Regions from separate parts of the Gluconobacter sp. DsW_056 genome, predicted to be linked through region 2. Evidence: riboswitches for the same ligand, from Rfam matches in the RefSeq annotation. Region 2 holds a riboswitch; the other holds the start of a gene.

Region 1 (15,994 bases), on a different contig from region 2:
GAAACCCTCATTACGAGCACTGGTACCGCACGATCTGGGACTATATCGACACGACCCTGATCGACCGGGATTTTGGAAGCTGGTTCAACGAAGTCAGCCCTGAAGGCGAACCCACCGAGACGATCTACAAAGGCAAAGGCGATCTGTATCACGCCTATCAGTCCACACTGGCCCCCATGATGCCGCTGGCGCCTTCCCTTGCCACAGCCATCGAACAGATCGGCGTTCCCTACTGAGTCAGCCAGCCGGCGCTTTCGTCAGGACGTAGACCGGAAGCGCCACGGAATCCCGAAACAGATACCAGAGCTCCGCCAGCCGGAACCGGGACGGCGCCGCACCCGAAACCGGCGATACGCCCGCCCGGCCCAGCGCCCATTCCGCCCGCAGGATATGAAACCACTGCGTGACCACGACCGCGCCCTGCGGATGCAGACGCGCGACATGCAGGGCCGTCAACCAGGTATTGTTCCCGTGCGAATCCACAATGATGGCGGCCTCCGGCACACCCCGCTCCATCAGCCAGTCTGCCATGATCCGGGCTTCGTCACGATGATTGCCGCTCTCGATCGCCCCACTCACCATCACAGTCCGCACAAGCCCGGCGCGCCACAGCCGCAGTCCTTCCTGCAACCGTTCCTGCAACGCAGGGCGAGGCGTGCCTTTCGCAGTCACCGCCGTCCCGAAAATGACCGCCATCTCAGAACGCTCCGGTACGGCTGACAGCCCCCGAAACGCCACGAACCCCATCCAGAGCAGAAACAGACCCGGGAGAACCGCACCAAGCGCCAGCCCGCGCACAACCCAGCCCCTGCGCCCCATCAGGATACCGTCTCCTTCCCCGCCTGGGTACGGTGCAGATAAAGCAGCGCCACCCCTGCTGCCAGAATCCCGGACAAAGACCCTACACCCAGCGCCCAGCGCGGCCCCAGCGAATTGGCTACCATCCCAACCAGCGGCGCCCCCAGCGGCGAGGACCCCGCGAAAACCGCAAAACGGATCGACACCACGCGCCCCCGCATGCCCGGATCGGTCGCAAGCTGCATGTAGCTGTTGCTCACCGCCGTAAACGTCAGGGACGCCATGCCCGCCATGACCAGCGTGACCGCAAAGGCCCAGTATCCAGGCGCAAGCGCGCCCAGCAGACAGGCCAGACTGAACACCACCGCCCCCTGCGGCAGCGCCGAAAATTTCATGGTCCTGCGGCTGGCCGCGAACAGCGCGCCCGTAATCGTCCCCACCGCCATCGCCGAATTGAGAACCCCGTAACCATGCGCCCCGACATGAAAGACACTGACGGCCATGGTCGAAATATAGATCGGGAAATTCAGTCCGAAAGCGCCCAGCAGAAACAGCATGAACAAAATGGTCCGCAGATCATCGCGCTTCCAGACATACCGCACCCCCGACAGCAGATCCTGCTTTTCCTGATGCGCGCTTTCCGGCTTACGGGACGAAAGACGGTGCAGGTCCTGCGCCCGCAGGGACAGAAGCGACATCAGCACGCCGTAAAATGAAAACCCGTTGAGGATGAACGACCACCCCGAACCCAGTTCCGCAATGCAGAACCCGGCCACCGCGGGGCCGATCATGCGACCGGCATTGTACGACACGGAATTGAGCGCCACCGCATTCGGCAGGTCTTCCTCGCCCACCAGTTCACCAGCAAAAATCTGTCGGACAGGACTGTCAAATGCCGCAACACATCCGCTCAGGAAGGCGAACAGATCCACTTCCCACAACCGGATCATTCCGGTCACCACCAGAGTTCCGAGTGCGATGGCCAGTGTGCCCAGTGCGGCCTGCGTCAGAAGCAGGAAGCGATGTTTCTCCACCCTGTCGGCAATTTTTCCGGTCCAGAAAATCAGCAAAAGGGGCGGGGCAAGCTGAAGCGCCGTAACAATCCCGACTGCCGTTGCATCCTGCCGGGTCAGTTCCGTCAGGACCAGCCAGTCCTGCGTCGTCATCTGCATCCAGGTTCCGATATTCGAAACCAGAGCCCCCATGGCCCAGACGCGATAATTCCGCCGCCCCAGAGACCGGAAGGCCCCGCCCATCATGGGCAGGCCCCGTCATTCAGCGCAGGAAAAAAGAGCGGACTGACAACCATGGATGCCAGTGTCGGGAATATCGGCTCCGATGTCGAGACATGTCAGGAAAATGCGTCTTTCACTTTCCTGAAAAAGCCTCAGAAACCGGCCGGAGCCAGTTCACGGGGTATGGACCCCGGTCTCCTGCCTGCGGACTGTGCCGGGCTGAAACGGAATTTGGACAGTTCAGCGAACAGATCCTTCGCCTCGTTGCTCAGATTCCGGCAGGCCACGTTGACCTCTTCCACCATCGCGGCATTGCGCTGCGTCATCTGGTCCATTTCGTTGATGGCCTTGTTAATCGTCTCAAGGCTCTCGGCCTCGCCCGTCGTGGAGCGGGAGATGTCTTCAAGCAGCGACGTAATCCCGTCCACATGCTCACTGATGACCTTCATCGAGCGGTCCGCATCCCCGACAAGCTGGACACCCTCTTCCACCTGCCGGCCCGAAGACGTGATGATGTTGCGGATATCCTGCGCTGATTTGGCGGAGCGCTGCGCGAGAGCCCGGATTTCCTTGGCCACAACATCAAAACCCTGACCGGCCTCTCCCGCCCGGGCCGCTTCGATCCCGGCATTCAGCGACAGAAGATTGGTCTGGAACGCGATTTCCTCAATCAGGCCCAGAATACTCTCGACCTGCCGTGACGACGTCCGGATTTCGCCCATGGCCCGGTTGGCCGAATGCATGATCTCCGACACCACAACGGTTTGTCCCCGCGTTTCAAGAGCCGTTTCACGCGCCCTCACCGCAGAACGCGCCGTTTTTCCGACCGTCTGGGTGATGCTGTTGATGGAGGCCGCAGACTGGGCGAGGGTGATGGCCTGACGTTCCGTTCGTCCACTCAGCTCCGTAGAGGCTGACGCAATTTCGGAAGTGCCGTTGGCGATGACGGAGGTCGCATCGGAAATCTTGGCGATTGCCGTCCGGTAGATCTGGATGAGCGTGTTGAAATTCTGCCGGAATTCCTCGAACCGGTCCTGAAAACCGTCGCCAAACGTGAAGGTCAGATCCCCTTCCTTCACAATCTCCAGTCCGGCACAGATGGTTCCGATCGTCTCATCCTGCACCCTCCGGATACGCTCGCTCCGGCCGGACAGTTCCTTCTGGATCTGTGCTGCATCCCGTGCTTCTTCCGCAGAGTTTTCCTGAAGCTTCAACTGCTTCTGGCTGTTTTCACGGAACATCTGAAGCGAGCGCGCCAGCCGCCCCGCACAGTCATGGTGATGAAGGCACGGAATGGTGATGTTGAGAGCGCCGCCCGCGACCTTCTCCGTCGCAGCGGTAATCTGCTCGAAAGGCACGGCAATTACATGAATGGCGAACCGGGCGATCAGAAGTGTCAGTCCAACCTGAAACAGCAGCCCCATGCACTGCGACAGCATCTGTTCATGCCGGTAATGAATAAACAGATGCTCGCAAAACTGCTCCACCACGAACTGCACCAAGGCAATCATGACAAGAATCGCAAACAGTACTTTGATTTTCTGTCGGACGTAGGCGGTTTTTTCAATCCAGTTTAACATGATCGCCTTTATTGAGCTCAGCTCTCACGCACTGCTTGGACACTGGCGTGATGTTTTTTGAAAACTATACATGTCGTTATTAATAAAGAATGAAGAATGCTCTCGAAATTGTTTGCAACACTCCAACTGCACTGCGCGGACGGAATCTGCTCATATTGACAATTTTCCGTCCCCGGACGATCTGTGACGCTTCACCGTGGGGAGCCCCGGCAAGGGGCTGAGATTCTGCTGGCATGACGCTTGTCCGTCATAGGGCGCAGTGACCCATTGAACCTGATCCAGTTCACACTGGCGGAGGGATGGTGGTCGCTGCCTGACGGACGCATTCTCATGATCCAGCCAGCCAGCAGCTTGAACCTTTCCTGTCAGCGCTGAACTTCCACTGCTTGCAGGCGAGGCGCGTTCCATCATGGCCCACGGACACCACGGAAATTCTGCTGCGCCCCGCCTGCGGTCTCACGGCATCCTGCCGGCCCTGCTCGGCACCACGGTCTGCCTGTCCGTCGCCCATGCAGCCGATACGACCGGCCCGAAAACCCATCAGACAGCCCCCGCCTCCCCAGCCACGAATGCGCCCCGCACCGCCCCGGCCGAACACGTGGCCGAGCATATCGTCGTCCACCGAATTCCAGACAGCGCCCCCGGAAACCAGCCGGGAGGCGGCCTGATCCATCCGCAGGACGGCGTGAAATCAGTCAGTACCGTCAGTCAGGATTTCATTTCCAAACAGGCCCCCATGGCCACGGCCTTCCAGCTTGCCGCTATGCTGCCCGGCGCCAATGTGTCCTCGTCCGATCCAATGGGGTTTTCTCCCAATACCGACATCACCGTCCGCGGGCTCGATAACAGCGCCATCGGTTATGTGCTCGAAGGCATGCCGCTGAACGATGTCGCCGCCTATTCCGGCACGCCCAGCCAGTTCGCAGACAGTGAGAACTATCAGGAAATTGCCCTGTCACAGGGCTCGGCCGATCTGGATAGTCCGGTCCTGAACGCCGCCGGGGGCCTGATGAACCTGACCTTCCGCGACCCCGCCAAAAAAGCGGGGGGTGACGCCAGCGTGTCTTACGGGTCCTACAACACCAACCGCGAATTCATCCGCCTCGACACCGGCGACATCGCCCATACCGGCATCCGTGGCTTCGTCTCCTACTCCCACGGCGCGACCGACAACTGGCGCGGGCCAGGACGCGACGAAAAGCAGCATGTCGATTTCAAGTTTCTCAAGGAATGGGGGCAGGGCAACCGCGCCAGCCTCATCGGCACCTTCAACACAACCATCACGAGCTGGTATCCCGAACCCACCATGGACACATGGAAATCGGATGGGATCAAAGGCCAGAACAACCTGCTGGCCCATTATGACAGCAGCAATCCGGAAAACGGCGCGAATTACTGGCGTCTGTGGCGGGACGGAGAGCGCACGCTTTATGGCGGCGCGCCGGTCCATCTGACCCTGACCGACCATCTGACCCTGGACGTCACACCCTACGCGCAGCTTGCCTATGGCAACTGGCCGGGCGGAAGCACGCTGTCCGAAACCGGACTTTACCAAGGCACACAGGCCCTGTCGGGCACGCTGAACCTCCCCGGCGCGCAGGACGGCGTGGGCGTTGTTCGCGCGGATTACACCCAGCGCAGCTACCGCTCGGGCTTTACCAGCGCGCTTCACTACAAAACCGGCTGGAACGATTTCGTTCTGGGGTACTGGTACGATTACGGCGACGACAACGAACAGCAGCCCTTCACGGCCGTCCAGACCAACGGATATGCGCCGGACATCTGGGCGCAAAACGGCCGCGACGTGATCCGCCTGCCCAACGGCGAACGCCTTCTGGGCGGCAGCTTCCACACCATTTCACAAACCAACGCGCTGTTCATCGGCGACCACATGTCCCTGCTGCATGACCATCTGGCCATCGACCTCGGGTTCAAGGCCGTCATGATGAACCGCGATGGCACGAACAGCATGCCGGGCCCGCAATACCATGTCGGCTCCAATAGCATGGAGCCCCTGCCCCGCCTCGGCGTGCGCTGGCGCATTGACGCGGAAAACCAGATCTTCTTCAACGCCACGACCAATTTCCGCGCCCCGGATCAGAGCGCGCTGTACAACACCTATGACCCCTCTTCGGGCGAAATGTACGGAACCGGATCGGCCGATGTCCGCAACGAATATTCCATTTCCGAAGAACTGGGATACCGCCGCACGGGGCGCTGGATCATCGGCAGCCTGACGCTGTTCAACTACAATTTCACCAACCGCCAGATCTCCACGCAGGCCGTCCAGAATGGCTCCATCGTCAGCACGACGATGAACGCAGGTGGCCAGACCTCCCGCGGCGTGGACGTGGAAATCGGCCTGCGTCCCTGGCATCATTTCAGCCCCTATGTCTCGGGCGAGTACCTGCATGCCACGATCGACAATGACCTGATGTCGGGCGGCGACCTGCTGCGCACTCGTGGCCGCATCGCCGTACGCAGCCCGACCCTTCAGGCCGCGGCCGGGCTGAGCTATGACGACGGACACATCTTCGGCGTCGCCACTGTGCATTACACCGGCCACCAGTACGCGACGTTCACGAATGACGAGCGCGTTTCGGATCACACGACCGGCGATCTCGCCATCGGCTACCGCTTTTCGGACCATATCCATCTGCATCAGCCGACCCTGCGGATGAACTTCATCAACATCACGAACGAACACTACCTTTCCGGCGTGGCGAGCCCGACCATGAATGCAAAGGATACGACCGGCGTGTATGGCACCACCATCGCCGGAAGCGCCCCGAGCTACTTCATCGGGGGCGGGTTTGCGGCCCTGTTCACCGCTTCGACGGGGTTCTGAGCATGGCGGAGGCTTCCGGACAGTTCGGCGTCAATGGTCCCGAAAGCAGACGGGACTGGCCCGCACTGTCAGACGCCGAAGCCCGCGATGTTCTCTCCCGTTTTCCGCTTCCTTCCCCCGCGCGGCAGGTCATCTGGCACGGACGACGCCCCTTTTCCTCCACGGGCGTCGTTTTGCTGGAGGATAGCAGCCGCGTTTTTCTCAAACGCCACGATCATTGCCTGCGCGATGCCGCAGCGCTTGCGGAAGAACACCGCTTCATCACGCATCTGGCCGAACAGGGGGTTCCTGTCGGCCAGACATGGCGCACCAAAAGCGGGGAAGCCGCGCTCGATCTCAACGGATCGGCCTACGAAGTCTTTTCCATCATGCCCGGACATGACCTGTACGAGACCGTGCAATCCTGGGAACCGTTCCACAACGCCCGCCACGCCTTTTCCGCTGGCCAGCGTCTGGGCCAGCTTCACCAGGCGTCAAGAAGCTTCGACGCCCCTGCGCGCCCTGCCCGCCGCCCGCTTCTCTCCACCTTCGAGGTCATCACATCTTCCAACCTGATGACCGGGCTGGAACGCTGGATCCCCCATCAGGCCGGGCTTGCCGAAGCCCTGACACACCACCGCTGGCGTGACGATATCCCGCAGGCCCTCCTGCCCTTTCATGAAAAGCTGAAGCCGCATCTCGGCACAATCCAGCCGCGCTGGGGACATGGCGACTGGCACCCGTCAAACCTGTTCTGGACGGGCACCGACCCGGAAGCGCAGGTCTGCGGCATTCTCGATTTCGGCATGTCGGACCGCACCTGCGCCGCCTACGATCTCGCGGTCGCCATCGAACGCACCGCCATCGCATGGCTCGAACCTCAAAACGACTGTCCTGTCAGCCTCGACCGCCTCGAAGCCTTCCTGTCAGGCTATAAGACACACTATGCCCTTTCGGCGGAAGAACGCCGTCTAGTGCCCCTTTTCCTGCCGCTCGTTCACGTCGAATATGCCCTGTCCGAAGTCGCCTATTACGAGACACTGGTTCATGACAGGGCCGGAGTGAAAGCCGCCTATACGGACTATCTTCTGGGTCACGCCCACTGGTTCTCGTCCCCCACAGGCCAGCAGTTCCTGCACAAGCTGACGCACCTTCTCCAGACCACGCCATGTCCCTGATCGAAATTCTGGGCGCCGTCCTCAGCGCACTGGCCGTCTGGCTGACATCGCGGCGCAGCATGATCTGCTGGCCCGTGTCTCTGGCCGCGGCAGGGCTGTATTCCTGGATTTTCCTTCAGGCCCGGCTTTATGCCGATGCCGGGCTTCAGATCGCATTCTGTCTGTATGTCGTCTACGGCTGGCAACACTGGCGCCAGATGGCGAAACCGGATGGTCGGATCCACGTCCGCCGTCCGACACGCCCCACACTTCTGAAAGGGCTGCTCTGCGGCGCGGCAGGAAGCGCTGTCTGGGCATTCATCCTTGCCCGCTTCACCAACGATCCCACACCCGTCACGGACGCCACCCTCACGGCCTACAGCATTCTCGCCCAGTACTGGGACACCATGCGCTATCGTGAAACCTGGCTGTTATGGATCGTGGTGGACAGCGCCTATGTGGCCCTGTTCCTCAGCCGCGGTCTTTATCCGACAGCCCTGCTTTATGCCGGTTTTATCGTGCTGGCGATCAACGGATACCGGCTCTGGAAACCCGAAGCCTCTGGCTGAGCGGCATCCAGTCCGCCCTCTGAACCTCCATCAAAAAAAAGCCGCCCTGACTTTTCAGAGCGGCTTTTTTCAGGCCAGAACATTAATCAGCCGGCTCATCCTCCGGCAGAGGCTGGATCTGACGCAGCTTGCCGTAGCGGTCGTAATAAAAAACAGACGTTCCCCGCCGCTCGGCATAACCGTCCGGCTGACCGTCCTTCGTCTGGAACAGCAGCCGGAAGGCATCCGGCTGCTCGATCACCCTGTCCCCTGCCGGGCGATACCGATACCGGCTGAAATCGGCATGGCTCTTGGGCAGCGACGAGTTGTGATACAGGTCGTGCATGCTCGGCTTCTTGGGACCGTCATCCGCATCCTGCGCCACGGCCGTACCAAGGGCCGCGCCTGAAACGGCAAGAACGGCCAGTACTGGGACAATCAACCTGCGCATGATGCTCTCCGGTCAGTGCGTTTGTGCGGGCACCTTAGGCGAAACTGTCTTCTGGCTCCAGCCACCCCCGAGTGCGCGATACAATGTTACAATATTCTGGAACCTTGCGGCCTTGACCATGATGTCGTTCTGCTGCGCCTGATAGAGGGTGCGCTGCTGCGTCAGGGTGGTCAGATAGCTGTCGATACCGGCCTTGTAGCGCATGTTGGCCAGATCGAATGCCTGCTGCGACTGCGCCACCAGCTCATCCATGTGGCGCTGCTGGGTCGTATAGGTTTCCCGTGCCGTCAACGCATCCGAAACTTCACGGAACGCCGACTGTACGGTCTTTTCATACTGCGCCGCATTCTGACGGGACTGCGCCTTGGCCATCATCAGGTTCCCTTCGCTCTGCCCCCAGGTCAGCAGCGGAATGCTGATGGACGGGGAAATGCTCCAGGTTTCGGCACCCGGCGTGAACAGCTTGCGGAACTGAAGCGAACTGGTGCCTTCCGAAGCCGTCAGCGTAAAGCGGGGGAAGAACGCCGCGCGCGCTGCACCCACATTGGCATTGGCCCCCAACAGGGTATGCTCTGCCGCACGGACGTCCGGCCGCTGCTCCAGCAGATCCGAAGGAAGGCCCTCCGGCAGATCCGTGATCATGGTCTGCGATCCGAAGGGCGCCGGTTCCGGCAAGGTCGAGGGCAGCGGCGAGCCGACGAGAAGCTGAAGCGCATGCTCGTCATCCGCCAGAGCGCGCGTATATTGCGCCTCGTAGGCGGAAGCCTGCTCGACCTGCGTCTTGACCTGCGCCAGCGTCAGCGCATCTGTTTCGCCATTGTCATAGGAAAGCTGGGTCAGCCGCAGGGTATCGCGCTCGGACGCCAGCGTGGCACGCGTCACCCGGAGCTGCTCGCGATCAGCCAGCCACTGGATGTAGGTCGTCCCGATCTGCGAGACCGTCGTGATGAGAACGTTCCGCGCGTTCTCGACGTTGTTCAGCACCGTTTCCTTCTGCTGACGCGTCAGGTTGCGGATGCGGCCCCACAGATCAATTTCGTAAGACGAAAACCCGATCGACGTCTGATACAGACGCAGGGTTGAGATATGCTCGCCAACGCCAGGCGCAAAGGAGAAACCTGCCGTATCGGATGGCGCCATGAACATCCCCTGTCCGCCAGCCGAGATGATCGGAAACAGCGAGGCATTCTGGATCTCGTACTGGCCGCGCGCCACGCCCACAGCATCAAGCTGCGCTGCGATGTCGCGGTTGTTTTTCAACGCCAGCGCCACGAGCGCCTTCAGCCGCGGGTCGGTGAAAAAATCCTCCCACCCGAGATTGGACGCGGCCTGAGCCGCAGGCGTGTTCCTCGATGCCGTATCCGCGGGGTAGCTGTTCTGGATGGCCTGCGTGGGCCGGTGGTAAACCGGCGCCATGTTACAGGCCGAAAGCATCAGCATTCCGGCAAATCCGGAAGTCAGTCCGAGACGGGCCTTCATGCTCCGTGCTCCCCTTCGGCGACAGGCGCCGCCTTGTTGTCCAGATGGGCATACGGGTCCTTGCGGTCCCTGACCCGGCTCACACGGAACAGACGCAGCACCACAACGAAGAAGACCGGGACGAAATAGACCGCCAGCAGCGTTGCCGAGAGCATGCCACCCACGACACAGGTTCCGATCGCCACGCGCGCTGCCGAGCCGGCCCCGGTCGCGATTGCCAGCGGAAACACACCACAGACAAAGGCGATCGACGTCATGAGGATCGGACGCAGACGCTCACGCCCGGCTTCCAGAACCGAGTCTTCCAGAGTTTCGCCACTTTCGAAGAAGGCCTTGGCGAATTCCACGATCAGGATCGCGTTCTTCACCGACAGACCCACCGTCGTGAGCAGCCCGACCTGGAAATAGACGTCGTTGGCCAATCCGCGTCCCAGCGTTGCCGCAATGGCACCCAGCACGCCGAGCGGAAGCACGAGCAGCACCGCGAACGGAATGGCCCAGCTCTCATAAAGCGCCGCCAGACAGAACATGATGACCACAACGGCCAGAGCATAAAGCGGCCCGGTCGATCCACCCGAAGCAAGCTGCTCGAACGACAGACCCGTCCACTCATAACCGATGCCGCGCGGCAGCTTGGCCAGAAGCTTCTCCATTTCCGTCATCGCCTGACCCGAGCTTGCGCCCACGGCCGGCTGTCCCTGGATTTCGTAGGAGTTCAGACCGTTATAGTCCTCGACCTTCTGCGGACCGTTGACCCAGAGCCCGGAAGCAAAGGCATTGAACGGCACCATCGTTCCCGTCGCATTGCGGACATACCAGCGGTTCAGATCCTCCGGCGTCATGCGCGCCCAGGGCTCGCCCTGGATATAGACCTGCTTGACGCGGTCATTGCGCATGAACTGGTTGACGTAGATGGAGCCAAACGCACCTTCAATCGTCGTGTTGATATCCGCATTCGTCAGGCCGAAAGCGTTGGCGCGCTCACGGTCGATATCAAGCTTGAACTGCGGCGCATCCTCCATACCCAGCGGACGAACAGCCATCAGAAGCGGATTTTTCGCTGCTTCGCTCAGGATCTGGTTTCGCGCGGCCAGCAGCGCTTCATGACCCAGATGCCCGGTGTCTTCCAGCTCCAGATCAAAGCCGGTCGCATTGCCCAGCTCCATCACAGCAGGCGGATTGACGGCAAAGATCTGCGCTTCCGGATCCATCCAGAAATGCATCATGATCTCGCGCGACACGGTCATGGTGGTGTGCGCAGAGCCCGGACGCTGGTCCCAGGGTTTCATACGGACGAAGAACGCACCCGCACTCTGCCCCTGACCCGCGAAGCTGAAGCCCGTCATGGTGAAGACGGATTCAACATACGGACCGTAGGTCTTGAGAACGTAGTCGGTAATCTTGCGGTTGACGGCCGCCGTCTGCGCTTCGGTCGCCCCGTTGCGCATTGTGACCTGTCCGAAGATGATTCCCTGATCCTCGTCTGGAAGAAACCCGCCCGGCACGCGCATGAACAGGAACCCGACCAGCGCCGTGAGCAGGACGAACCCGAGCATGCTGACGACCGGCACGCGGATCAGCCATTTTACGCCCCCGATATAACCGTTCGTCATACGATCGAACGTCCGGTTGAACCAGGCTGCGGGTCCACGATCATGCCCCTTGTGGGTCGGCTTGAGCATGGACGCACAGAGGGCCGGCGTCATGACCATCGCCACCAGAACCGACAGCCACATGGCCGCAACGATCGTGATGGAGAACTGGCGATAGATCACACCCGTGGAACCGCCGAACGCTGCCATCGGCAGGAACACCGCCGTCAGCACCAGCACGATGCCCACAAGCGCACCCGAGATCTCGTCCATGGAGACACGGGCCGCTTCTTTCGGTGACAGCCCCTTGTCCGTCATCACACGTTCGACGTTCTCGACCACCACGATCGCGTCATCGACCAGCAGACCGACCGCCAGCACCATGGCCAGCATGGTCAGCGTGTTGATGCTGTAGCCCACAATGGACATCAGCCCGAACGTTCCCAGAAGAACCACCGGCACGGCGATCGTCGGGATCAGCGTGGCGCGGAAGTTCTGCAGGAAGATCAGCATCACGATGAACACGAGGACGATCGCCTCGATCAGCGTCTCGACCACTTCATGAATGGAGAGCGTGATGAACGGCTCGGTATCCAGCGGATAAACGAGCTTCAGACCCTGCGGGAAATAACGGCTCAGCTCACCCAGACGCGCACGAACGGCAGCCTCGGTCTTGAGCTGGTTCGCGCCTGGCGCCAGCTTGAGCGCCATCGCGGCGGCCGGATGGTTGTTGTAAGACGATCCCAGAGCATAACTCTGCGCCCCCAGCTCGACCCGCGCCACGTCCTTCAGACGCACCTGGCTGCCATCCTGCTGCACCTTGAGCAGGATTTCCTTGAACTGGTCAGGCGTGCTCAGACGGGTCGGACCGATAATCGTGGCATCGAACCCGATGCCCTTTTTGGCCGGAAGACCGCCAAGCTCACCCGAAGAAACCTGGATGTTCTGCGCCTGGATGGCGGACTGGACATCGCCGACCGTCAGGCCGAAATTGTAGAGCTTCGACGGGTCCAGCCAGACGCGCATCGCATATTCTGAGCCGAACAGCGTATGATCGCCCACGCCCGAAACGCGTGACAGCGGGTCGGAAATGTTGGACGCGACATAATCCGAGATGTCCTGCCCGGACATGCTGCCATCTTCGGAAATGAAGGCCACGACCATCATGAAGTTCTTGGTCGCCTTCGTGATGCTCAGCCCCTGCGCTGTGACTTCCGCCGGCAGACGCGGCTGGGCCAGCTGGAGCTTGTTCTGGACCTGAACCTGCGCGATGTCAGGGTTCGTACCCTGCTCGAACGTCAGGTCGATCTCCATCTGTCCGCTCGCATAAGACGAAGCCGACAGATACTCGAGATGGTCCAGACCATACATCTGCTGAAGGATCGGGCGGACAACCGTATTGTTCACCGTCTCGGCAGATGCACCCGGATACATGACCGAAATGGCAATCTGGGGCGGTGCAATGTTCGGATACTGCGCAATCGGCATGCGCGTGATCGCAACACCGCCAACGAGCATGATAATCAGACCGATAACCCACGCAAAGATGGGCCGGTCAATGAAGAAGCGGGACAATGACATGCGGGGTTACTCCGCCTTTCCCGCAGGAGCTGCAGGAGGCGCTTCATGCGGCGCCACCTTTGCACCCGGCTGCACTTTCTGCAGACCGCTTACGATCACCTTCTCGCCTTCCTTCAGCCCGTCCGAGACGAGCCAGGACTCGCCGACCGTCCGCAGGACCTGAATGGAACGCTGGCTGACCTTGTTCTCGCCATCCACGACCATGACGTAGGGATTGCCCTTGGCATCCCGCGCAACCGCAACCTGCGGCACCAGCATACCGTGCGGATCAATGCCTTCCTGAATATGGGCATTCACAAACATGCCCGGCAGCAGCAGATGATCCGGGTTCGGGAAAACGGCGCGCATGACAAGCGTTCCGGTCGCCGGATCCACCGTGACTTCGGAAAGCTGAAGCTTGCCACGCACCGGATATTCAGTGTTGTCTTCAAGACGCAGGCCTACCGCCGCCGCATCCGTGCCATTCCGCTCAAGCTGCCCGTCCGCCAGCTCACGCTTCAGGCGCAACATGTCAGTAGCAGCCAGATTGACGTCCACGTAAATCGGATCAAGCCGTGTCACAACTGCGACCGGCTGGGTCTGCCCCGCCGTCAGAAGCGCACCAGCGGTATAAAGCGTGCGGCCAATACGCCCGCTGATGGGCGCACGAACATGGGTGTAATTCAGGTTGACGGCTGCCGCTTCCAGCGCTGCCTTCGCCTGTGCCACCTGGGCCTCGGCCTCACGCGCCGTGGCCAGCGTATTGTCGAAATCCTGTGAACTCACGGCATGAGCCGCCACCAGCGGACGATACCGCTTGAGCTGCCCGTTCGCCCGCGCTGCCACGGCCTGTGCGTTCAGAAGCTGTGCTTTCGCCTGATCGTAAGCTGCCTGATACGGCGCGATGTAGATCTGGAAAAGCTGCTGTCCGGCCTTGACGTCCGCACCCTGTTCGAAATCACGCGAGACAATGACACCATTCACCTGCGGACGGATCTGCGCCTGCTCATAGGCATCCGTCCGTCCGGGCAGGGACGTCTCAAGCGTGACCGGCTGCGTCTTCAGCGTCACCACATCAACAGGCTGGGGCGGCATCTGGGGAGGGGGCGTTTTTTTCTGACACCCTGCCACCAGCAGCGGGAGTGCCAGAAGCAGCACCAGAAAACTGCCCCTCCCACCCCACGAACCGACCGGAGACAGGGCAGCAGAACAATTCAACGATATTTTCTGAAAAGAAGGCATGATACGGCCGCTATCCTGTGATACAGAAACCCGCTAGTTTCCCGCGAGGACGGAAACTAGCGGGTTTCTTTGACAGACGTCAATTCGGTCTGTGAAATAATATCGGAGTTCATCTTGCCCAGTCAGTCGAGCAGCCAGCCTGAAGACCGGAAACAGTCCTGCTGTGGCCGCCCCGTGCAACTCGACGAAGCGGAAAGACGCAACCGGATTCTCGACGCCGCAAGCTCGGTCCTGACCACGCACGGCTATCACGCAACGTCGATGGACAGCATTGCGTCGTGCTCGGGAATGTCCAAGAAAACCCTCTACCAGTTTTTCGACTCCAAACAGGTCCTGTTCGAAACACTGATCCTCGAACGCCTGTTCGCCCCCATAAATTATACGCCGGCCCCCACGGATTCCATGGAAAAACAGCTTCTGGGCCTGATGACCAGTATTGCTGCCTGCATGTTCTGTGATGAACGTCTGAGCCTGCTCCGCTCCGTCATTACGGAAACGAGCCGCAATCCCGCAGTCCGGCAACTGGTCGCAGACCTGTTTCAGCTCTCGGGACGGGTCCTGCCCATCCAGAACTGGATGGCTATCCAGTCCGAAGCAGGCAGACTGGACATTCCCGACATTACGGAGGCCTCGGACCTTCTTTTCGGCATGACGCTCGGCGGCCCGACGCTGGGGCGCCTCACACATTGCAAACCGAGCCGTTCAAAAGAAAAGCTCGAAGAATTCATGGCTTACGGCATCAGGGTTTTCCTGGAAGGGCATCGCCCTGTCACCCCTCCCCTGAACAGACACTAGCCACCAGCAGAAACAGGGGGCGTCACAACACCGTCCCTGCTCCCCGTCAGCAACCTGAAAACACCCTCCGAAGGTGTCCCCGTCATCATCGCCCCAAACCGGTCCTGAAGACTTCTGAGCGTCTGCTGATCCTGCGCTCTGGACGCATCTCCCCCTACCCGGAGAATGAGAGCCTGCTGATCAGGAGAGAGTGGCGCCTTCGCCGTTTCGCCATTCCCCGGAAGCGCGTCCAGCATGGGGGTCAGTGCCTCCACCGCCCGGGACCACTCTCCCGCCTTTTCCGCCATCTGGGCCCGCAGCGTCCAGGCCCGCGGATCCCGAATGGTGGCAAGTTCTCCCGCGGCCTCATCCGAACGATGATCGGCCAGCGCAATCTGCGCGCGCAGAAGCGCAACCTCCACAGACTGGCTGCTGCTGCCTCCCGGCAGAGCCAGCGCAGCATCAGGAGAGCCTTCGGCAAACGCCGAAAGTTCCTGCCGGGCCGCCTTGGCATCTCCCATATCGAGCTCAAGCCTGGCCAGCCGGATGCGGACAGCCATGCCCTGCGCACCACCCTGAATGTCCACAAGCTTCCTCAGAGCGTCCCGCTCCTGATCCGGCAGCCCCATGGCTTCGTAACGACGCGCCAGACCGTCGAGGATATCCCGCTGTAACGACCCATTCCCTGAAGCTTCGCCCAGCGCGTCCTTCAGAAAGGCCACTTCATTCAGAGCCTGCCTCCCATCTGCAG
Region 2 (15,994 bases):
CTTCCTGCCCGAGATGGACGAAATCGCATCCCAGTTCCAGCGCAAGACGCCAGTAATCATTGATGACAAGCTGCGCGCCATGTGTCGCGCACAGCGTCCGCGCATGACGGATCTGACGGCGCAGTTCCGCCTCTGTCATGTCCTTCAGCCGAAGCTGAACCAGACGCACGCCACAGGGCAGCAGCGTTTCCAGAAACGACACATCGCCCACCAGAAGATAAAACGGATCAAGCACTGTCATCACGCCAGCTCCGCCAGACCGAAAACGGGTGTCGAGGCGCAGGCCATGTCCCGTCTGGGCATCAGCCCGGCCTCGAACGCTTCCCGCCCCGCCTGAATCGCGCGACCGAATGCCCGCGCCATGGTCGCCGGGTCCACGGCCTTGGCCACCGCCGTATTGAGCAGAATGGCGTCCAGCCCCATCTCCATGGCCTGCGCCGCCTGACTGGGCGCTCCGATCCCGGCATCCACAACCAGCGGAATCCCGGCGAAATGCGCCCGCATGGTCCGCAGACCTTCAGGATTGCGCAGCCCCTGCCCCGATCCGATGGGCGCGCCCCACGGCATCAGCACCTTGCATCCGGCTTCCAGAAGTTTTTCCCCCACGATCAGGTCTTCGGTCGTGTAGGGAAACACCTCGAACCCCTCCGCACACAACACACGCGCGGCTTCGACGAGTGCGAACGGGTCCGGCTGGAGCGTGTCGGCATGGCCGATGACTTCCAGTTTGATCCACGATGTTCCGAACACTTCGCGCGCCATGCGGGCCGTGGTGACGGCTTCGCGGGCCGTATGACACCCCGCCGTATTGGGCAGCAGGCGGCATCGGCTTTCGGACAGGATGTTCCGGAACGCCGCACCCGCAGCGCCCTCCCGCCGCAGCGAAACCGTGATGATCTCCGCGCCGGACGCCTCGATCGCCTCCAGCAGAACCGCGGGCGACGGATACTGGGCCGTCCCGAGCATCAGCCGCGACGTCAGATCAACGCCATAAAACATGTCAGCCTCCCTGCATCGGAGACAAAACTTCGACCTTCATGCCTTCGTCCAGACGGGTTGCGTCACGCATGGAGCGGGCAATGAAATCGCCATTCAGGGCCGTAGCCACGCAGGGGGCTTCAAAACCCTGTTCGATCAGCAGGTCGGCCAGCGTCCGGGCCTGTGTCCTGACGATCTCGCCGTTCAGATCAATCCGCATGGGTATAAATCTCCGCAAGTTCTGCCGCCAGCCGCTCGGCGCAGACGGGCGCCATCAGGAAACCGTGGCGGTACATCCCGTTGACGTAACTCCGTCCCCCGACATGGCGCACGGCCGGAATATTGTCCGGAAAGGACGGACGCAGTCCCGCGCCCAGTTCAAGGATTTCAGCCTCGGCAAAGCCCGGATGAAGCGTGTAGGCCGCCGAAAGCAGTTCCATCGCCGCTCGCGCGGTCACCGGGCCGGGCCGGGCGCTTTCCACCATGGTCGCCCCGATCATGTACCGATCCCCATCCCTTGGCACGACGTAACAGGGAAAGCGCGGATGCAGCAGCCGGACCGGCCGCGTCAGCGACACGTCCGGGGCATGCACGATCAGCATTTCCCCCCGCACGCCGCGCAGATCGGCGAGACTGTCCCGCGACGTCAGTCCCCGGCAGTCCACGACATGACCGCACGGCGTCCCGGAACGGAAGGTCACGCCTTTCGCCAGCAGGCTGTCGCGCAGACTGGCAAGCGCTTTGCGCGGGTCCAGATGCGCTTCGGTCGGGAAAAACAGTCCGCGCGCAAATCGCCCCTCCAGATCCGGCTCCAGATCGCCGGGGACGACCCAGTCGTGCTGCTGCGTGGCACGCGCAAAACGATCCAGTTCGGCACCATCACGCGGCGGGGCGACGACAAGCGTGCCACGCTTTGTGACATCCGGAACATGGGCCGCCCACCAGTTCACCGCCGCCTGCCCCTGCGCCACGATCAGGTCGGGCGCGCTTTCTCCCTCGCAGAACGGGGCCAGCATTCCCCCCGCAAACCGTGACGCCGCCTCTGGACTGCCCTCCGGGACGATGACTTCCACGTCAAGACCCCGGTCGGAAAGGGCCGTGGCGCAACACAGCGCCGCAACCCCCTCCCCCAGGACGGAATGGATCATTCCGCCGGTTCCGTCACGGGAACATAAAGCGCCCCGCCTTCCCGGAATTTCCCGGCCATTTCTTCCATTCCAGCCTGTTTTTCCGCTTCTGCCCGGATGTCATGGGAGATCTTCATCGAACAGAATTTCGGCCCGCACATCGAGCAGAAATGCGAGACCTTGTGCGCTTCTTTCGGGAGGGTCTCGTCATGCATGGACCGCGCCGTATCGGGGTCCAGACCCAGATTGAACTGGTCTTCCCACCGGAACTCGAACCGCGCGCGGGACAGCGCATCGTCACGCATCTGCGCGCCCGGATGCCCCTTCGCCAAATCCGCCGCATGCGCTGCAAGCTTGTAGGTGATGACACCGGTTTTGACGTCATTGCGGTCCGGCAGGCCCAGATGTTCCTTGGGCGTCACATAACAGAGCATCGCCGTGCCAAACCAGCCGATCATGGCCGCACCAATGGCGGAGGTGATGTGGTCGTAACCCGGCGCAATATCGGTCGTCAGCGGGCCAAGCGTATAGAACGGTGCCTCGTGGCAGTGCTCAAGCTGCTTGTCCATGTTGGCCTTGATCTTGTGCATCGGCACATGCCCCGGCCCTTCGATCATGACCTGACAGTCCTTCGCCCAGGCAATTTTCGTCAGCTCCCCAAGGGTTTCCAGCTCCGCGAACTGCGCGGCGTCATTGGCATCCGCAATCGAACCGGGGCGCAGTCCGTCTCCCAGCGAAAACGACACGTCATAACGGCGGCAGATGTCGCAGATTTCATCAAAATGTTCGTACAGGAAGCTCTCGCGATGATGATGCAGGCACCATTTTGCCATGATGGAGCCACCACGGGAGACAATGCCCGTCACGCGACGCGCCGTCAGCGGGATCATGTGCAGGCGGACACCGGCATGGATGGTGAAATAATCCACCCCCTGCTCCGCCTGTTCGATCAGCGTATCGCGGAAGATTTCCCATGTCAGGTCTTCCGCAATTCCGCCAACCTTCTCCAGCGCCTGATAGAGCGGAACCGTCCCGATCGGCACGGGCGCGTTGCGAATGATCCAGTCGCGGATGTTGTGAATATTGCGGCCTGTCGAGAGATCCATGACCGTATCCGCGCCCCAGCGGATGGACCACACCATTTTCTCGACTTCTTCTTCCATCGAAGACGTCACGGCCGAGTTGCCGATATTGGCATTGATCTTCACAAGGAAGTTACGGCCAATAATCATCGGTTCGAGTTCGCGGTGATTGATATTGGCGGGAATAATGGCGCGACCCGAGGCAATTTCCTGCCGCACGAATTCCGGCGTCACGAAATCCGGAATGCTGGCTCCGAAATCCTCGCCGTCGCGCGCTTCTTTCAGGGCTTCCGTCCGGCCGATATTCTCGCGGATGGCGACGAATTCCATTTCCGGCGTGATGATCCCCGCACGGGCATAGGCCATCTGTGTTACGGCGCGATCTCCAACAGCCCGCAGGGGACGACGCTGCTGCGGAAAGCTCGGTGTCAGCCGGTCACCCTGTGCAAAACCGTTATCAGCTGCCGTGATCGTCCGCCCTTCATACTCTTCCACGTCCCCACGATCGCGAAGCCAGTTTCCCCGGCTGTCCGACAGGCCCTTTGCGATGTCGATGCTGACGGAGGGATCGGTATAGGGGCCTGAACTGTCATAGACATTCAGCGGACATTCACCCGAAACCGCAATCTGCCGCAGCGGCACCGCGATGTCATGATGCATGCCACGGACATGGATCTTGCTGGAGGCCGGCAGAGGGCCGGTCGTAATAGCGGGAATGGAAGCGTTCATGTGGTGTCTCCTCAAGCGCACTCGAAAAGACCCAAGAAACGTGAGGCAGAAAGGGAGCCGCCGCCCCCAGTGCCCAATAACGGACACGGAAAAGGCCAGATCGGCCCGAGAGGGACACGCCCTCCGGTCTTCCTACGCCAGCATCAACTGGGTCAGGTTCAAAGGGTCGCCTCACCGTGGCGCCGGTTTCCCGACGTCACCAATTGGCCTCTCAGTCCCCTGGGCGGGACTCCCCTGACAGGCGCGACAGTGCTGGAGAAGCGTCCGAAGATCAAGTGCAGAATGGAGCACACATTTCCTTGATCCAATGACGAACGCTTCATCACGCGAGACCCCGGACATGTGTTGCAGACGCAGAAGAACGATCATCAAACCGTCACACACACAGAGCCAAACGCTCCCTACAAGGTCATTTCGCAAAACGTCCGATCGGATCGCCCTGCCGTGCTTTCACACAAGCTCTTATGGTCTGCTGTTCTGGGCGCGTGTGCCTGCGTTCCGCTGAAGGCCTATGCCTGGGGGGAGAGAGCGCATTCCCTCATCGACAGCACCGCAATCAACGCCCTTCCGGATGACGGACCGACTTACCTCAAAAAACAGGTCTCGCTGATCGCGGATTCGGCCAGCGTTCCGGATAGCTGGCGGGCTGCGAGCGAGCCGTTTTCAAAGATGGCCGAAGACCCCAATCATGGCTGGTTTCGCGAACAGTCCGCTTTTCTGAAAACGATCCCCCGCTCGCGCGTCGCCTTTATTCTTGCGCTGTACCGCGAACATGAACGCCTCGAAGCCCTCGGCTCGCCCGAAGCAAAACGCATGAACGTCCGCTGGGCCGGTACACTGCCTTACGCCGTGGTCGAAGGATACGAACACCTCGTCGCGGATATGCGCGCGATCCGCGAAGCGCAGGCTGCCGGACATGATCCATCGGCCCTTCAGACCGATACCGCCTTCATAGTGGCCTGGATGGGGCATTACGTCGCCGACGGATCGCAACCCCTGCATGTCACGATCCATCATGACGGCTGGGTTGGCCCCAACCCGCATCATTATACCCGAGACCATAATGTCCATGGCCGTTTCGAGTCCGATTATGTCGAAATGATCAACCTGACCGAACGGGACGTGCAACAGCACCTCGCACCACTCGGGCATCAGAGTGGCGACGTCTTCGACCTCGTTCTTGCCTATCTCGCGCAGTCACACCGGGATGTCGAAACGGTCTACGCTCTCGACCAGTCCGGCGCCCTCAAAGACCCGCAGAACAAGGCTGCGCGTCACCTGGTTTACGAGCGCACCGCAGCGGCGGCGGCCATGCTGCGCGACCTTGTCTATCGGGCATGGCGGGAGAGCGCCCTGCCGCCCGAGACGTCAGCGCAGCCCGACCCGGCAGACCCGGAAAGCCCCGGATATGATTCCGCTTCAGGGACAGTACCCGCCGCGCGCTCCCCCTCTCTTCCTCCGTCCGTCCGTCCCCCTCCGGCTGGCTGAAACCGGCCCGGTTCGGGGCAGGCATCGCCAGTCTGTCATGACGTCATTTTTTGGAGCTGTGTCAGCCTTGGATTTCCATTGCAATGACCGGATCGTCTGGATTTCGCAGCAGATCCTGCCTCACGAACCGGACGTACGCCGCTGGCTGCGCGGTTTTCGTGATATCGACACCGACGACGTCATTCAGGAGTGCTACGCCATTCTGCTCGATGTCGAAGTCGCAGCAATACAAACGCCCAGAGCCTATTTCTTCCGGATCGCCCGGAATATCGTCCTCCAGCAGTACCGCCGGGCGAAGGTTGTCTCCATTACGGCGCTGGCGGAATTCGACGTCCACGGCATCGCGGACGATGCCTCATGTCCTCACCGGACGATCGAAGCCCGGCAGGAACTCGAACGGCTTCATCACATGATGCAGGATCTCCCCGAACGTTGTCGTCAGGTCCTTCTGCTGAGGAAACTGGAAGGACTTTCACAACGTCAGGTTTCCGAACGGCTCGGCATTTCGGAAAATATTGTCGAAAAACAGGTCGCCCGTGGTCTGCGCGCACTGAGCCGACTATTCTGCGACGACCGGCCGACACCCCCGAAAACGCGCCCCGCCCCGATGAAGAAGGTTACGACCCTCCTTTGAGCCATGATGACGCGAGCATAGGCTCGATTGACGCGGTCGCCTTCGATTGGGTCGCACGCCTCGACAACGCCCCTCTGAATGTTTCCGATGCCGCAGCCCTCCAGCGCTGGCTCGCAGAAGACGTGCGCCATCGCGGAGCCTTCGTGCGTGCGCAGAGCCTCTGGATGTCAGCAGGCCGCATGGCCGCGCTTCAGGGCATGCCGCTTCGCGCTCCCGTCCCGCCCCGCGCTCTTTCAAGGCGCGCGCTTATCCGTACGGCCGTAGCGGCCGGGATCGCAGGGGCATGCCTGATCCCGCATCGCTCCGCAGATGCCTCGGAGATTTTCCACGCGGCCTCCGGGCTGATGCACGTCACCCAGCCGGAATGCGGCGAGATCGTTCTCGATCAGGGGACGATCCTGCGCATTCGCCGCAATACCGGCCGCCCTGCGTTCGACCTGCTCACAGGGCGCATGAGTCTGGCAGCACGCCGCGTGTCCCTCCCGATCAACATGAACGGGCTTTTCATCGCCTTGCAGCCTTCCAGCAAACTGATTGCTCATGCAGCCGGAACCGACAGCGATGCCCTCGTGCTGCAGGGTCACGCCCTGAGCCACTGCGCGCAGGAACGGATGGAGCGCCATCTCCATGCACGGGACTGGATCCAGACCACCCCCCGTTCCATTACGGTTACAACCCTCTGCGACGACGACATGGAGCGCGCTGTCGCCTGGAGTCAGGGCAAACTCGAATTCCAGTCCGTGGATGTCGTAGAGGCCATCTCCGAACTGAACCGTTACAATGCCAGAAAGATTATCCTGACCGGATCTGCCTGCGCGCACCGGAAAATCAGCGGTATCTTCATGCTGGACGACCCTCTCGGTTTCGCCCGCGTTCTCAGGGAAATATTTGGTGTCCGCCTCAGTATTTCCAAAGAAAACATTGCAATTTCATGACCGGAACCATGAGTTCGTGACGCCATAAAAGCTTCACACAAACACAACGGCGGATTTTTCGATCTTTTACATCTTTGAAGCGAACGTAGCCGAACGGGGATCGAACCTGCTGTGTCTCGCTTTATCCATCATACACGATTTCTTTCTGCTCTTGCCTTCTCGACAACCTGCCTCGCCAGCGGTTTCGTACCCCACAGGGCCTTTGCGCAATCGACTGCATTCAACATCGGACGCATGCCGATTTCCCGCGCGATCATTGCCTATGGTCGGCAGGCCAATATGCAGATCATTCTGGCCGATCCCGTGCGCCAGTCCATCACCGGAAATGCCGTTCAGGGCAGCATGGACAGTCAAACCGCTCTGGAGAAACTTCTGGCCGGAACCGGACTTGAAGTAATTTCCACGCATGACCGACTGATTGTCATCGGTCTTCGCAAGACAGCCGCAGCTTCCGGCGTCAAAACAGCCTCTGCCCGCCGCCTTGGGCGGGATGCAACCGTCAGCGAGAACGTGAATGTCACAGGAAAGCGGGACAACACCTCGACCAAGCGCTACGCTTCGCAGATCGTCGATACGCTCAGCGCGGCCCAGATGCGCACGGTGCCCGATCTGAGCGTCGTCGAGGCGGCCCGGCGCATCGTGGGCATTTCGGTCATGCCGAGCACGGACGACAACCGGTCGGACAACAATATCGAAAACATCACGATCCGCGGCCTCGACAATTCCTACAATCTCATCACCATTGATGGTGCCCAGCTTGCCAGCGCCAACAATACCTATCGCGGCGCACGGCTGGACCTCATCCCATCGTCCATGCTGGGCGAACTCCAGGTTCTCAAAACTGTGGACGCCTATAACGATCCGCAGGGGATCGGCGGTCAGGTCAACATGGTGACGAAAAGCGCATTCGATTACGGCAACAGTTTCGATACGCAGCTTCTCGGCGGATGGAACAATCTTGCCGGGAGTGTCGTCCAGCCGATGCACGAAAACTGGCGCGTCGACGGCGCCCTGACGCGCGTATTCGGCAAGAACAAGGAATTCGGCTTCGTCCTTTCCGGCAACTATCAGGAACTTCATTCCGCCTCGCACGCGATTTTGCCGGGCGATACGACAGGTGACGGCTGGAACTATTACAGCACCTCGGGAACATCCGTGGGCTCCCCTACCAACACGGACGCACAGGCTGCAAAAGGCAACGCTGTTCCCGTGCGTTCGCAGGATTACGCTTTTGATGACGCCTATCGGCGCTACAGCCTGACCGGGAAGTTCCAGTATCGACCGTCCAGCCGCTTCGATCTGTCGGTTTTTGGCGGCTACTTCCACACACTCGATCAGGAAACGCGCAACGAAGCGCTTTCGATGCCCTCAGGCACATGGACGCAGGGCGCAACCCCCGACACCGGTTCCGTCACGACTGGCCAGTATCAGTTCGGAATCACACAACAGCCCGAGACGCAGCGGACATGGTTCGTCAACGGCAAGATCCATTACGACATCAACGACCGGATGCACCTGAATTTCCTCGCGTCAGACTCCATCGCCTGGGACGACAGCTACCGCACCATGATCAAATACAACACCGGAATGAACGAAAACACGAACAAGACAACATACCAGTCTGCCTACGGATATAATTATTCCATCAACAACGGCGCTCCGGTCATTGCCCTGAACGACCTCTCCGCGGCCAATGACGCCAACAACTACAACCCGCGCTACTGGCGGTTTTACGGCTTCCACGTCAAGAATGACGTACGGTTTCTGAGGGGCGACTGGCGATGGGACGTCGGGCATGGTTTCTGGCTGAATGCCGGCGTCACCCAGACGATGACACATGTGGACAACAGTGAAACCTACACCCAGTGGATCCCTAAAGATGCCATAACCGCCGCTGAAATCGGGAACATGAACGAGGTACTCGCGAGCAAGGTCCTGACGCTGGAATCCGCTCCGGGGCTGAAATTTCCCATCTTCAATTATCAGGAAGCCCTCAACAAGCTCCTGAACAACAAATCTCTTTTCAAAACCACCAACACAACGTCAACGACCAAACCAGCCTACTACCACCTTCAGGAATCCATCACTGCCGCATACTTCCAGACCGGCTGGCACAACCGCTACGTTTCGCTTCAGGGCGGCTTCCGCTGGGATCACACACGCGCCGACATCGGCAATTTCAATGGCGTAACAAATTCCGGCGTCACCGATTACCAGTTCGAAACGCGAGGAGCGGGTTACGATTATCTCCTCCCCTCGGTTCTGGCCTCATTCAACGTCAGCCCCACAATGAAGCTGCGCGCGGCATTCACCGAGACGGTCGGTCGCCCCAACTACGGAGACTACGGCGCCGCGACAAGCACCACATTCGACGGCGCGACCGTCAATATTTCCCAGGGCAACCCGAACCTCAAACCCCGTCATTCCTGGAATTACGACCTGTCCTATGAATGGTATCCGCAGAAGGACACCCTCGTAACGGTCGGGATCTTCTACAAAGACATTCACGACGAAATCTATACACGCACATCATACGGCAATGTCGTGATGGACGGGAGCACTTACGCTGCAGTCGTCTCCGAACCCCTCAACGCCTCCGGTGCGGGCATGCGTGGCGTCGAAATGCAGTTCATGCGTCAACGCTTCGGCTTCCTGCCCGGAATTCTGAAGAATTTCGGTATTTCCTTCAACGCGACCTTCCTTCAGGGGTTCTACGAGGAAACCATGGACGACGGCTCGCAGCGCAGGGTACACGGTCTCTCGAACCAGCCGTCACACATCTATAACGCCTCACTGTTTTATGCCGACAAACATCTCGAGGCGCGCGTCGCCTATAACCGGATCGGAAAGTCCCTCTATTCCACGTCCGGCACGGCAAGCTGGCAGGACATGTGGCTTCAGGAGCGCGGACAGCTCGACCTTCAGGTCAGCTACCGTTTCTACAAATGGCTTTCCGCCACCGGTCAGGTCCAGAACCTGACGGGGGAAGGTTACGAAACCCGGATGGGGCCGCGTGAAAACCTGATCCAGGACCGTCATCCCGCCGGACGCAGCGTCTGGTTCGGCCTCCGCTTCCAGCCGGATTTCTGATCTCATGAAAACGCTTGTTCCGTCATTTTTCGCCCTCCTCCTCACCGCGTCCGTCAGTGCCCCAGCCCTCGCTCAGGAGGCAGCCCCCATGCTGGGTGCGGCAAAGATTCTGCGCACCGTGCCGGCACGGGAAGCCACGCAGGGTGTCGCCAACGATCCCCGGTTTCTCTACGCCATCGAAAACAGCACAATCGGCAAATACGACCGAAGAACAGGCCAGCGTGTAGGCTTATGGTCGGGTGATCGCAGGGTTTTCATCCATATCAACAGCTGCGAAACGCAGGGGACCGAACTGGTCTGCGCGATGTCGAACTATCCCAATGTTCCGATGTGGAGTTCTGTCGAGTGGTTCGACACGAAGACCATGCGTCACCTCCGCAGCCACAGTTTCGGCCCCGGACGCGGATCGCTCACCTGGATCGACTGGCATGACGGAAGCTGGTGGGCATGTTTCGCAAATTATGACGGCGATGGCGGCGAAGCTCCCCGTGACCACCGCTCCACACTGCTTGTGCGGATGGATCCGCATTTCGTCACACAGGAGCAGTGGCTGTTTCCCGAAGACGTCCTCAACAGCTTCGGCCATCACAGCGCATCGGGCGGACACTGGGGTCAGGATGGCCGCCTCTATGTCTCCGGACATGACGCCCCCAGCCTTTATGTTCTCGCCCTTCCAGCTGCTGGCGGGCGCCTCCTCCATGTCGGCACATATGATTTGCCCACCCGCGGACAGGCCTTCGACTGGGACGTTATCTCCAGCCATCACCTGTGGACCATCGACCGGCAGAAAATGACCCTGGTCGAAAGCAGCCTTCCGACACCATAAACGCTTCAGCGCATCAGATCGTCCGCAAAGCGTCGCAACAATTTTCCCAGCTGGTCGAGGTCATCATCCGTCCATGACGCGAGGATGCGATTGGCCAGCCGTTCGCGCGCCCGGTTCAGCACTGCAATCATCTCTCTCCCGCGCGTGCTGACCACGGCCTCGCGGACACGCCTGTCCTTTATCGAAGGCTGACGTTCAATCAGCCCAAGGGACTCCAGCTTCGCCATCTGGCGGCTCACTGTCGTGTGATCTCGACCCGTCCGGTCCGCAAGTTCCACCACGCCAATCGGTCCATATCTGCCGACACGGGCGAGGAGCGGAAACAATGCCCGATCAAGCGGGAGCCCCGCTTCTTCGATCAGTCGATCATCCCGGCGCGGACGGTTGATTTCGTCGACAAGGTCGATGAGCGCGCTGTGCAATTCCTGCAGGATCTTGGAGTCGTGTGTATTTTTCACGTAATTATTGCTTTATCCAATTTAATGGTGATATGTGCATATTACACGCTGTTTACTGGAGAAGCCAATGGCTTTTGATACGGACGTTCTGATATGCGGCGCAGGAGCAGCAGGCCTGACCCTGGCTATCGACCTCGCACGACATGGAATTGACTCCATCCTGATCGAGCAGAACGCGCAGCCCTTCGGTGGCTCGCGGGGAAAAGGCCTTCAACCGCGGTCACTGGAAATCTTCGAGGATCTCGGCCTTCTCGACAGGCTTATGAAGGCGGGCGGCCCATACCCCCCACTCCTCGTCTATCGTGCGGATGGAAGCCGTGAGAAAACGTCCCTGAGCGAGGACAGGACAACTCCCAGCCCGGCAGAACCTTATGCACATCCCCTCATGGTCGCGCAGTTCCGCACGGAAGCGGTCCTGCGCGAACGCCTTGCAGAACTGGGGCAACAGCCCCGTTTCGACTGCCAACTGACAGGCTTTAAGCAGGACGCAGATGGCGTCTCAGCCCGCATTCAGGATGCAACGGGATCGCACACTCTGCGGGCGCGATACCTCATCGGAACCGACGGCGGACGCAGTTTCGTCAGGAATGCGCTCGGGATCGGTTTCCCCGGCCAGTCCCTGGGCGTCCGCGCGCTTGTTGCCGATGTGGACCTCACCGGACTGGATCGGCTCGCCTGGCATCGCTTCCAGCTTGGAACTGCCGCAACCCAGATCATGGTCTGCCCGCTCGTCGGCACCGAACTGTTCCAGATCCAGGCGCCTGTACCTCTGGAAGGAGAAGTGGACCTCTCCGCTCAGGGCCTGACAAGCCTCCTCAGGGATCGCAGTGACCGTGACGATATTGTCGTGCAATCGGTCGTATGGTCATCAGTTTATTCCATGAGTTCCCGGCTGGCAGACCGCTATCGTGTCGGACGCGTTTTCCTGGCAGGTGATGCTGCCCATATTCATCCGCCTACCGGTGGCCAGGGGCTCAATACCAGTGTTCAGGACGCCTATAACCTCGGCTGGAAACTGGCTGCTGTCCTCAAAGGCGCACCGGACGCCCTGCTCGAGACTTATGAAGAGGAACGGCGGCCGATCGCCAGCGACATGCTGGATCTCTCGACTCGCATGCTGGGCGAGGCACGAGACGGCAGGATGCGCCGCAATCGTGAAGTCCGGCAGATGGACCTTGGCTATCGCGCATCTTCCCTGTCGCAGTCCGAGCGGGCTGAAACGGCGCGGATCAAGGCCGGCGATCGCGCGCCAGATGCACCATGCCGCACTCCAGACGGTCAGCAGACCCGACTGTTCACCCTCTTTCAGGGCCCCGAATGGATTTTGATGGGACAAAATGTTCAGAACCGTCCAGCCGCCAGCTCTGGCCTTCGCATCATAACCGTCGGCGACGGAGGAGATGTTGTGGACGATAACGGCTTCATTGCCGAGGCCTATGGCCTCGACGGCAACGAGTGGGTCCTGATCCGACCAGACGGCTATATTGCAGCATTTTCTTCCAGCGAAGGACTGAAAGAAACGCTTTCGCACTACCGCGAGGTGGCAATCCCCGCGTCTGCGCCTTCTCCCTCCGCTCCTGAAAAGAAACACATGGCCTGAATTACATTTTTCCCTTAAATAAGGCCTATGCATCACATCGGATTTTTTGTCTGCCCGAACCACCGGATTCTCGATCTCGCAGGCCCTGTGGGGGCTTTCGAAGAGGCCAACACCCTCATTGAGGGTGGGGCCTACCGGCTGACGGTCATCTCCGAACCCGGCGGCATCGTCGTCGGGAGCTCGGGGGTGCCCATCGACACCCAACCCATCCTCAGCACGGTTTTCGACACGGTTCTGTTCATCGGCGGAGACATCGAGGCTTTCCAAAACCCCGGCGTCATCGCAGCCGCAAAAAATCTCACGGCAAACACTGGCCGTATTGCGAGTGTGTGTACCGGTGCATTCCTCCTCGCAGAAACCGGGTTGCTCGACGGTCGCCGTGCAACGACCCACTGGCGCCTCGCACCAGAACTGCAACAGCGCTATCCCCAGATCAGGGTTGAGGCCGACCGTATCTTCATCTCGGACCACAATGTCTGGACATCTGCGGGGATTTCCGCAGGGATTGACCTGGCGCTGGCCCTCATCGAAACCGACCACGGCATCGAAATTGCACGCAACGTCGCACGTGAACTTGTCGTCCCTTATCGCCGATCCGGAGGGCAGTCACAGTTTTCGGCCATGTCCCGGATGGAACCGGAATCAGACCGGATCCGCATGGCGCTGGCATTCGCGCGCGACCATCTGGTCGAGCCCCTGCCGATCGAACGTCTGGCCGAAGCGGCCCGGTTAAGCGTCCGGCAGTTCGGGCGCGCATTTCGCAGCCAGACCGGCGAGACACCGGCCAGAGCGGTTGAACGTCTGCGCGTGGAAGCAGCCTGTGGCCGCCTGCAAAGCGGGTCGGAACCGATCGAACAGATCGCAAAAGCCGTTGGTTTTTCCGATCCGGAACGCATGCGCCGCGCCTTCGTCAAGCTGCACGGTCATCCGCCACAGGCGATCCGGCGCGCGGGCCGTCAGGACAGTGCCCTCTGAGTGATGACAAGGGCATGCTCTCAAATAGAGAGGACGCCCAGCAATGCCTCTGGCGGATCATGAATGAACCCGTCGGCCTTCAGCATGACCAGCCCATGCAACTGCCCCCACCTGACATGTGCCGAAAGATGCGAAGCCTCCGGGTCCGAAGCCGTAACGCGCTCCAGCAGCGGCTGAAAACTTGCGGTCGCTGCACGTTTGAGAGCGCTGTCGGGTGCAGCCCCGGGAACCAGACCCGATGCGAACATCAGGCGATAAAGCTCCACATTCCCTTCCCCGAACACAAGGTAGGCCATGGCCATCCGTTTCAGCGCCGTCTCTTCCGCACCGTCCGATGCGGCTTTGAGAAGAGCCTCGGCGAACCGTTCGAACCCATCCGTCGCAACGGCGGCGAGAAGGTCTTCACGGTCACTGAAATGGCGATACGGCGCCGACTGCGCCACGCCAGCCCTGCGTGCCAGCGATGCCATGGAAAGCCCCTGCGCCCCATGAGCGGCAATTTCCGCCCGGGCGGCATCGAGCAACACTTTCCGCAAATCACCATGATGATAGGTCCTGCGAGAACCGGAGGATTGTATGCCTGCGCCTTGCTTCATGTGATGACCCATAACATTTAAGTTGACACCGGATCAACAAATGATGATGTGATGAACTATCACATAGGACATCGTCATGACCCTGATCCCGAAATCCCATGCCTCCACGCACTCAGGCGCGCCCTATCTCGCCAGGAATTTCAAACCGATCGAAGTTGAAACGACCGCTTTCGATCTGGAAGTGACCGGTCGTATTCCCGAAGCACTGAACGGTCGCCTGCTTCGCATCGGTCCTAACCCCGCCGGCACCCCGGATCCCACACGTTACCACTGGTTTTCAGGCTCGGGAATGGCGCACGGCCTGCGCCTGCGGGACGGCAGGGCGGAGTGGTATCGCAGCCGTTATGTCCGGGACGCAGCCGTGGTCGCTACTCTGAAATATCCACCGCTCGGAGGGCCTGGGGCCGGTCTGCGCGATGGCAGCGTAAACACGAACGTCATCAGCGTCGGTGGAAAACTATACGCCGTTGTCGAAGCCGGCAGCCTGCCCGTCGAACTGACCTACGAACTGGAAAGCGTTGCACGTGCGGATTTCAATGGCACGCTTGAAGCCGGCTTTACCGGCCATCCAAAGTTTGATCCCCTGACCGGTGAACATCACGCCCTGACGTATGAACCCGGACAGCCCGTTCGTTATATTTCGCTCGATCAGAACGGGCGTGCCACGACAAAAGCGCGGATCAACCTGCCCCATATTCCACTGATCCACGATATGGCATTTACCGCATCGTTCATCGTCATACCGGATCTGCCCGTCACGTTTCAGCCCGAACGCTCGGAAGCGAAATTTCCCTGGCTTTGGGACGCGCGCCGGGATGCGCAGATCGGACTGTTGCCACGCGACGGAGACGTTACCGCCCTTCAATGGTTCGAAGCCCCACGCTGCTTCGTCTTCCATTTCGTGAATGCCTATGACGATGGCGACCTGACCCTCATTGACCTTGTTCGCCATCCCCGCATGTTCGACCGGGATCACAACGGCCCGAACGAAGGAGCGCCCACCCTCGTCCGCTGGACGCTCGACCGCCGCTCCGGACAGTTGAGCGAAACGCTCCTTGACGATCACGGCACTGAATTTCCACGGATCAATAACCGGTTCGGCGGTCAGTCCTATCGCTTCGGCTATACAGCCCACTGGGGCCGCGACGTGCGCTTTGGCCCGGCCATGAAACACGACATGCTGCGGGGAACCACGGAAATACATCATTACGGCCCCGACCGCATGACACTGGAGCCCATCTTCGTGCGCAAGCCAGATGCCCTTGCCGAAGATGAAGGCTGGATCATGTCTTACGTGTATGATGCAGCCCGAAATCTGAGCGATGTCGTGATTCTGGACGCGCAGGATTTCGCAGGTGAACCCGTCGCTACAATACACCTGCCGGTTCGTGTGCCGTTTGGTTTCCATGGAGAATGGATTGCCGACGACATCCCTGAATCACCTCCGGCCTGAAACCGGTACGCACCATTTTTGGG

What was found. A riboswitch is a leader RNA that binds a small molecule or an ion and turns the genes downstream of it on or off. The one in region 2 is predicted to bind thiamine pyrophosphate.
Region 1: another riboswitch for thiamine pyrophosphate. It lies ahead of HK22_RS09875 (TonB-dependent receptor); the one in region 2 lies ahead of thiC (phosphomethylpyrimidine synthase ThiC).

What each region holds. Positions count from the first base shown of each region.
Region 1 covers NZ_JOPF01000010.1:34,720-50,713, forward strand. Annotated here, with positions in the region: gene HK22_RS09855 (AGE family epimerase/isomerase) at 1-236, shown strand, start outside; gene HK22_RS09860 (YdcF family protein) at 238-819, opposite strand; gene HK22_RS09865 (MFS transporter) at 819-2,057, opposite strand; gene HK22_RS09870 (methyl-accepting chemotaxis protein) at 2,186-3,613, opposite strand; TPP riboswitch at 3,801-3,930, shown strand; gene HK22_RS09875 (TonB-dependent receptor) at 4,023-6,461, shown strand; gene HK22_RS09880 (phosphotransferase enzyme family protein) at 6,464-7,618, shown strand; gene pnuC (nicotinamide riboside transporter PnuC) at 7,609-8,166, shown strand; gene HK22_RS09890 (hypothetical protein) at 8,249-8,596, opposite strand; gene HK22_RS09895 (efflux transporter outer membrane subunit) at 8,609-10,075, opposite strand; gene HK22_RS09900 (efflux RND transporter permease subunit) at 10,072-13,248, opposite strand; gene HK22_RS09905 (efflux RND transporter periplasmic adaptor subunit) at 13,255-14,469, opposite strand; gene HK22_RS09910 (TetR/AcrR family transcriptional regulator) at 14,584-15,264, shown strand; gene HK22_RS09915 (lipopolysaccharide assembly protein LapB) at 15,261-15,994, opposite strand, start outside.
Region 2 covers NZ_JOPF01000003.1:4,307-20,300, reverse strand. Annotated here, with positions in the region: gene HK22_RS02110 (thiamine phosphate synthase) at 1-241, opposite strand, end outside; gene HK22_RS02105 (thiazole synthase) at 241-999, opposite strand; gene thiS (sulfur carrier protein ThiS) at 1,001-1,198, opposite strand; gene HK22_RS02095 (FAD-dependent oxidoreductase) at 1,188-2,126, opposite strand; gene thiC (phosphomethylpyrimidine synthase ThiC) at 2,123-3,916, opposite strand; TPP riboswitch at 4,029-4,162, opposite strand; gene HK22_RS02085 (hypothetical protein) at 4,361-5,404, shown strand; gene HK22_RS02080 (RNA polymerase sigma factor) at 5,472-6,038, shown strand; gene HK22_RS02075 (DUF4880 domain-containing protein) at 6,035-6,973, shown strand; gene HK22_RS02070 (TonB-dependent receptor) at 7,208-10,063, shown strand; gene HK22_RS02065 (hypothetical protein) at 10,068-10,889, shown strand; gene HK22_RS02060 (MarR family winged helix-turn-helix transcriptional regulator) at 10,895-11,347, opposite strand; gene HK22_RS02055 (FAD-dependent oxidoreductase) at 11,415-12,947, shown strand; gene HK22_RS02050 (GlxA family transcriptional regulator) at 12,975-13,922, shown strand; gene HK22_RS02045 (TetR/AcrR family transcriptional regulator) at 13,943-14,518, opposite strand; gene HK22_RS02040 (carotenoid oxygenase family protein) at 14,595-15,971, shown strand.